Regions from separate parts of the Actinomadura formosensis genome, predicted to be linked through region 2. Evidence: predicted binding sites of a transcription regulator. Region 2 holds the regulator's gene; the other holds the start of a gene.
The links. The regulator HrcA, encoded in region 2, represses chaperone genes, less so after heat shock. The targets are predictions, from matches to a motif close to TTGGCACTCTCNNNNNGAGAGTGCCAA.
Positions count from the first base shown of each region.

Region 1: a site for HrcA is predicted at 1,279-1,305, ahead of ACQP1N_RS06580 (FmdB family zinc ribbon protein). Genes of this name have one in related genera too.

Region 1 is NZ_CP192011.1:1,393,377-1,396,778, reverse strand. It holds gene ACQP1N_RS06585 (potassium/proton antiporter) at 1-1,196, shown strand, start outside; gene ACQP1N_RS06580 (FmdB family zinc ribbon protein) at 1,343-1,702, shown strand; gene ACQP1N_RS06575 (S-methyl-5'-thioadenosine phosphorylase) at 1,861-2,682, shown strand; gene ACQP1N_RS06570 (SAF domain-containing protein) at 2,679-3,402, shown strand, end outside.
Region 2 is NZ_CP192011.1:2,472,530-2,475,931, reverse strand. It holds gene ACQP1N_RS11715 (16S rRNA (uracil(1498)-N(3))-methyltransferase) at 1-593, opposite strand, end outside; gene dnaJ (molecular chaperone DnaJ) at 659-1,792, opposite strand; gene hrcA (heat-inducible transcriptional repressor HrcA) at 1,794-2,807, opposite strand; gene ACQP1N_RS11700 (DUF3097 domain-containing protein) at 3,010-3,402, shown strand, end outside.

The DNA.
Region 1 (3,402 bases), 1.1 Mb from region 2:
CCCTGCTCAGCATCGTCGTGGTCGCCCTCGCCGCCATGTGGCTGGTGGGGATGGACTGGCGACCCGCGTTCCTGCTCGCCGCGGTGCTCGCGCCGACCGACGCGGCGGCCGTGTTCTCGGTGCTGCGGCGGCTGCCGCTGCCCTCCCGGCTGATGGGCCTGCTGGAGGCCGAGTCCGGCTTCAACGACGCTCCCGTCGTCATCATCGTCGTCACGCTCAGCGCCCATACGACCGCCCCCAACCTGGTCGAACTGCTCGGCGTGATGGTGTACGAACTGGCCGCCGGCGCCGTCATCGGTATCGCGATCGCCTGGCTCGGCGCACAAGCACTGCGGCGTGTCGCATTGCCGGCTTCCGGCCTCTACCCCATCGCGGTGTTGTCGCTGTCCATCGGCGCTTATGGCGCTGCCTCACTGCTGCATGGGAGCGGGTTCCTCGCCGTCTACGTGAGCGGGCTCGTCCTCGGGAACTCGCGGCTTCCGCACCGTCCCGCCACCCGCGGCTTCGCGGAAGGCGTCGGCTGGCTCGCCCAGATCGGATTGTTCGTGATGCTCGGCCTGCTGGCCGACCCCGGTGACCTCCCCGGCCAGATCCTGCCCGCGCTCATCGTCGGGTTCGTGCTGCTGCTCATCGCCCGTCCGGTATCGGTCGGGCTGTCCACGATCGGGTTCGGGCTGTCGTGGGGCGAGAAGATCTTCACGTCCTGGGCCGGGCTGCGCGGCGCCGTGCCGATCGTCCTCGCCACCATCCCCATGGTCGCCGATGTCCCGAGCGCCGGACGGCTGTTCGCGATCGTCTTCAACATCGTCGTCATGTTCACCCTCCTCCAGGGGCCCACGCTGCCACTGGTCGCGCGCTGGTGCCGGCTGGAGAGCGACGAGCAGACCCGCGAACTGGACGTGGAGGCGGCGCCGCTGGAGGAGTTGCACGCCGACCTTCTGGAGGTCCGCATCCCGCCCGACTCGATGCTGAGCGGCGTGGAGATCTTCGAACTGCGGCTGCCGCCCGGCGCGTCCATCACCCTCGTCGTGCGGGACGGGGCGAGCTTCGTCCCCGAGCCCACCACGCCTTTGCAGGCCGGTGACACGCTCTTGGTCGTGACCACCGACGCCGTGCGCGGGATCACCGAACGCCGTCTGCGCGCGGTCAGCCGCAAAGGACGGCTGGCGGGCTGGTTCGGCGAGACGGGCGCCTGACCGGCCGCTCCCCTGGCCGGACGTTTCCCTGACCGGTCAGGGAACAGGTCGGGGGCGAATAGTGTTCCACGCATGGGTACCATTAGCAGTCGTTCATAGTGAGTGCCAGTCCGGACTCCGCCGGGCTGAGTCAGCTAGGAGGAACCGTGCCGACGTATCAGTACGTTTGCACCGAGTGCGGCGAGCCTCTGGAGGTCGTGCAGAAGTTCAGCGACGACGCGCTGACCGAATGCCCGGCGTGCAGCGGCAGGCTCCGCAAGGTCTTCTCCGCGGCGGGGATCATCTTCAAGGGGTCGGGTTTCTACCGCACCGACAGCCGCGGCTCCGGCAAGTCGTCCTCGACCGTGGGCTCCTCGTCCAATGGCTCGTCCGGCGGCTCAGCCAACGGTTCGGCCGACGGCTCCTCTGGCGGCGACTCCGCCACCTCCGGGGCGTCCTCGTCTTCGTCTGGCGGCGACTCCTCGTCGTCCAGCAAGGCCGGCTCTTCGTCCGAAAAGGTCGCCTGACCTTCTAGGTCTCCCCTACGCCGCACCGGGGGATCCGAGCGCGGATCCCCCGGCTTTCGCCATGCCCGGACGCCGGCCGCGGCCGGCCCCCTTCCCGGTTATCCACAATCGGCGAACGCCCTGCCGGGGACCGGCGCGGGATGGCTAGTGTCGGCGCCATGGCCACTTCCGGTTCCCAGCCCGCCGCCGAGATCGGGGTCATCGGCGGCTCCGGCTTCTACTCGTTCCTCGACGACATCGAGGAAATCCAGGTCGACACCCCCTACGGCCCGCCGAGCGACCCCATCGCGGTCGGCGAGCTGGCCGGGCGCCGCGTCGCGTTCGTCCCCCGGCACGGCCGCGACCACCGGTTCCCGCCGCACCAGATCCCGTACCGGGCCAACCTGTGGGCGCTGCGCTCCCTCGGCGTCCGGCAGGTACTGGGGCCGTGCGCGGTCGGCTCGCTGACCCCCGGCTACGGGCCCGGCACGCTCGCCGTCCCCGACCAGCTCGCCGACCGGACGTCCGGACGCGCCCAGACCTTCTACGGCGAGGGCGCCGCGATCCACGTGTCGTTCGCCGACCCGTACTGCCCCACCGGCCGCCGCACCGCCATCGAATCCGCCCGCGCCTCCGCCTGGGAGCCCGTCGACCGCGGCACGCTCGTCGTCATCGAGGGCCCGCGCTTCTCCACCCGCGCCGAGTCCCGGTGGTTCGCCTCCCAGGGCTGGACGCTGATCGGCATGACCGGCCACCCGGAGGCCGTCCTCGCCCGCGAACTCGCGCTCTGCTACACCTCCCTCTGCCTCGTCACCGACCTGGACGCGGGCATCGAGGAGGGCGACGGCGTCACGATGGAGGAGGTCCTCCGGGTCTTCGGCCAGAACATCGGCCGCCTGCGCGCCCTGGTCACCGACGTGGTCAAGGCGCTGCCCACCGAGCGCACCTGCCCCTGCCCGAACGTCCTGGACGGCATGAAGCTCCCCCTGGAACTGCCGTGAACACCCGGTTAACCCGCCTGCGGCGGCCGCTGGCGGCCCTGTTCGCCGCGGCCGCCGCCGGCCTCGCCCTGCTCGCGCTCCGGCCGGGAGCGCCCCCGTCCGCCCGCGTCCTCGCCGCCGCCCGCGACCTCCCCGCGGGGACGGCCCTCGGCCCCTCCGATCTGCGTCCCGTGGCCCTGCCGCCCGCCTCCGTCCCGGCCGGCGCGCTCCGCACGGGCGCCGTGGGCCGCGTCATCGCGGGCCCCATGCGCCAAGGCGAACCTCTGACCGACGTCCGCGTGATAGGCGACGCCCTACTCCGCGGCTACGGCCCCGGCAAGGTGGCCACCCCGGTCCGCATAGCCGACCCCGACGCCGTCCGGCTGCTCCATCCGGGCGACCGCATAGACGTCCTCACGACTCCCACCGGCGAACCCGAGCCCCCCGAAGAAGCCCGCGGCCCGACCGGCGACCGTCCGTTCCAGGGTGCTGCGGACGCTCCCGGCAACGCCCAAGAATCATCGCCCAGACCTCGTCAGGTCCAGCCCGCCCTGGGCCGACCGCCGGCGTGGCGTCCCTTCACAACGAAGACACGAGCCACCACAGAGCCGAACTGGAACGACGCCCGCGTCGTGGCGTCCGACGTCCCGATCGTGGCGATCCCGCCGAAACCCGAAGACACCGCGCAAGACGGCGCACTGATCGTTCTGGCGACCGACAGACCCCAGGCGCTGGCCCTGG
Region 2 (3,402 bases):
CCCTCGGGACCGACGACGAGGACGATGTCGCCCTCCGCGGGCGGCTTCACCGTGCTCAGCGGCGACTCCGCCTCCTCGTGCAGGATCAGGGCCAGGGACGCGGCGGAGACCCTTCCGGCGATGTCCTCGGTGGACGCGAGGTCCGCTACTTCGGGCAGCCGGCTGCGCCGCGCCTGTTTTCCCGCCTCCCGCGCGGTCGCACGCCAGCGTCCGAGTGCCTTCGCACGGCGGTCCGGGCGCCATCGGGTGATGCAGCGCTCCGCCGCCCACGGGACGATCTCGTCCACGCCGGCCTCGGTCATCGTCTCGACGGCCAGCTCACCCCGGTCGCCCTTCGGGAGGGCCTGGACGACCACGAGACGCGGCGACGGCGGGGGCTGACGGTGCCGGTCCAGCACATCCAGCGTGAGGGACGCGCGGTCGACGGCGGTGACGACGCACTCGGCCAGCAGGCCCGCGCCGTCGGTCAGATCGACGCGCTCCCCGGGCCGCAGCCGCCGCACGGCCGCGGCGTGCCGCCCCTCGGGCCCGTCCAGAACGACGGAACCGCGTTCCAGCGCGTCCGTCGCGGCGAGGAACACCGGCGGGCTCATGGGCGTCCTCCCTGGTCACCATGCTCGCCGCGGCGGCCCTCCTGGTAGGCCGCCGCCACGGCGCTTCAGTGCTGGTTGAACACGTCCTTGAGGCGGGAGAACACGCCCCGCTGCCCGGGGGCGAACTTACCGGGCGGACGCTCCTCGCCGCGCAGCGCCGCGAGACGGCGCAGCAGCTCCTCCTGCTCCTCGTCCAGCCGGGTCGGCGTCTCCACGTTCACGTGGATCATCAGGTCGCCGCGACCGCTCTCGTTGAGGTGCCGGACGCCCCGGTTGTAGAGCGTGATGACCTGCCCCGACTGCGTGCCGGGCTTGATGTCGACGGCCTCGGCCGCGTCCAGCGTCTCGATCGTGACGCTGGTGCCGAGTGCCGCCGCGGTCATCGGGATCTCGACCGTGCAGTGCAGGTCGTCGCCCTCCCGCTCGAAGATCGCGTGCGGCTTCTCCACGATCTCCAGGAACAGGTCGCCGGGCGGGCCGCCGCCCGGCCCGACCTCGCCCTCGCCGGCGAGCTGGATGTGGATGCCGTTCTCCACCCCGGCCGGGATCTTGACCTTGACGGTCCGCCGGGTGCGGACCCGGCCGTCGCCGGAGCACTCGGTGCACGGGTTGCGGATCACCGAGCCGAACCCGCCGCACGCCGGGCACGGCCGCGCCGTCATGACCTGACCGAGGAACGAGCGCTGCACCTGCTGCACCTCGCCGCGCCCGTGGCACGTCTCGCACGTCTCCGGGTGGGTGCCGGGCGCGCAGCCCGACCCCTCGCAGGTGGCGCAGGCGACCGCGGTGTCGATGGACAGCTCGCGGGTCGTGCCGAACGCCGTCTCGCTCAGGTCGAGCTCGACCCGCAGCGTCGCGTTCCGGCCGCGCCGCGCCCGCGACCGGGGGCCGCGGGATGTCGCCGTCCCGAAGAAGGCGTCCATGATGTCGCTGAACGGGAACCCGGCACCGCCGAACCCGCCGGCGCCCGCGCCGGCCCCGGAGGCGAACGGGTCCGCGCCGAGGTCGTACATCTCGCGCTTCTTGGGGTCGGAGAGCACCTCGTACGCCTGGGTGATCTCCTTGAACTTCTCCTGGGTCTCCGGATCCGGGTTGACGTCCGGGTGGAGTTCCCGCGCAAGCCGGCGGTAGGCCTTCTTCACCTCGTCGGCGCTGGCGTCGCGCCGGACGCCCAGGGTCGCGTAGTAGTCGTTCGCCACCTTACGACCCCGCCAGGATCTGTCCCACGTAGCGTGCCACTGCCCGTACCGCTCCCATCGTGCTGGGGTAATCCATGCGTGTAGGCCCGAGCACTCCCAGCCGGGCCAAGGTGAGGTCGCCCACCCCGTAGTCCGCGGCGACGACCGAGGTCGATCGGAGCCCCAGATCGGGGTTCTCGGTGCCGATCCGCACCGTAACTGTAGAGGAGTCCCCGGTCTCGCCGAGCAGCCTCATGAGGACCACCTGTTCCTCCAGCGCCACCAGCACCTCCCGCAGGCTCTGCGAGAAGTCCACGGCGGCGAGGTTGGCCGCGCCGGCGAAAACGATCTTCTCCTCGTGCTTCTCGACGAGCGTCTCCAGCAGGACGGACAGCACCGCGGCCGCAACCGGCCGGTCGTCCGGCCCCACCCTCTCGGGGAGGTCGGCGACGGCGGCCGGCACATCGCCGAGGCCGAGCCCGTCCAGGCATGTGTTGAGCAACGCCCGCAGATGCCCGATCGATTCCTCGCAGACGCTGCCGGGCGTCTCGATGACCCGCTGCTCCACCCGCCCGGTGTCGGTGATCAGGACGAGCAGCAGCCGTCCCTCGGCGACCGGGACCAGCTCGACGTGCCGCACCGACGAGCGGGTCAGCGACGGGTACTGCACGACGGCGACCTGCCGGGTGAGCTGCGCGAGCAGCCGCACCGTGCGGCCGACGACGTCGTCGAGGTCGTAGGCGCCGGACAGGAACGTCTCGATCGCACGGCGCTCGGCGACCGACAGCGGCTTGATCGTGGACAGCCTGTCGACGAACAGCCGGTAGCCCTTGTCGGTGGGGACGCGCCCGGCACTGGTGTGCGGCTGGGCGATGTAGCCCTGCTCCTCCAGCACCGCCATGTCGTTGCGGATCGTCGCGGGCGACACCCCGAGATTGTGCCGGTCCGCCAGGGCCTTGGAGCCCACCGGCTCGTTGGTGGAGACGTAGTCCTCGACGATGGCGCGCAGGACCGCGAGTTTCCGGTCGTCCAGCACGGCGTCACCTCCTTCGTCCCGACCCCTACCGCTGGCACTCCTTACTCTAGAGTGCCAATTGTACGGCCCCGAAGCCCCTCATCGGAGTGCCCCCGCACTCCCCGCACGGCTGCGCGATCCTATCCGCATCGGACACCGGCGCCACGCCGAGGGACGAGGGACGACCCCGCGCAGCCGTCCCGCCGGGTTAATGTGCGGACCCGTGCGCAGTGACAACTACGGAAACGACGTGCTGGCCGGCGACTGGCGCAGGCCCCGCAAGGGCCAGATTCCGGAGATCCCGGCCGAACCCGGGCTGGTCGCGGAGGATCCCGACAGCGGTTTCTGCGGTGCCGTGGTCGGCTGCGACAAGTTCGGCGTCACCCTGGAGGACCGGTTCGGCAAGCGCCGCGTCTTCCCCCTGACCAAGTCGGGCTTCCTGATCGACGGCAGGACGGTCACGCTCGTCCGCCCGCAGGCCTCGCCCAGGGGACCGGCCCGCTCGGCGTCCGGCTCGATCGCCGTGCGGGGCCTGCGCGCCCGCGTGGCGAAGGAGAGCCGCATCTATGTGGAGGGCGTCCACGACGCCGAGCTGGTCGAGAAGATCTGGGGCCAC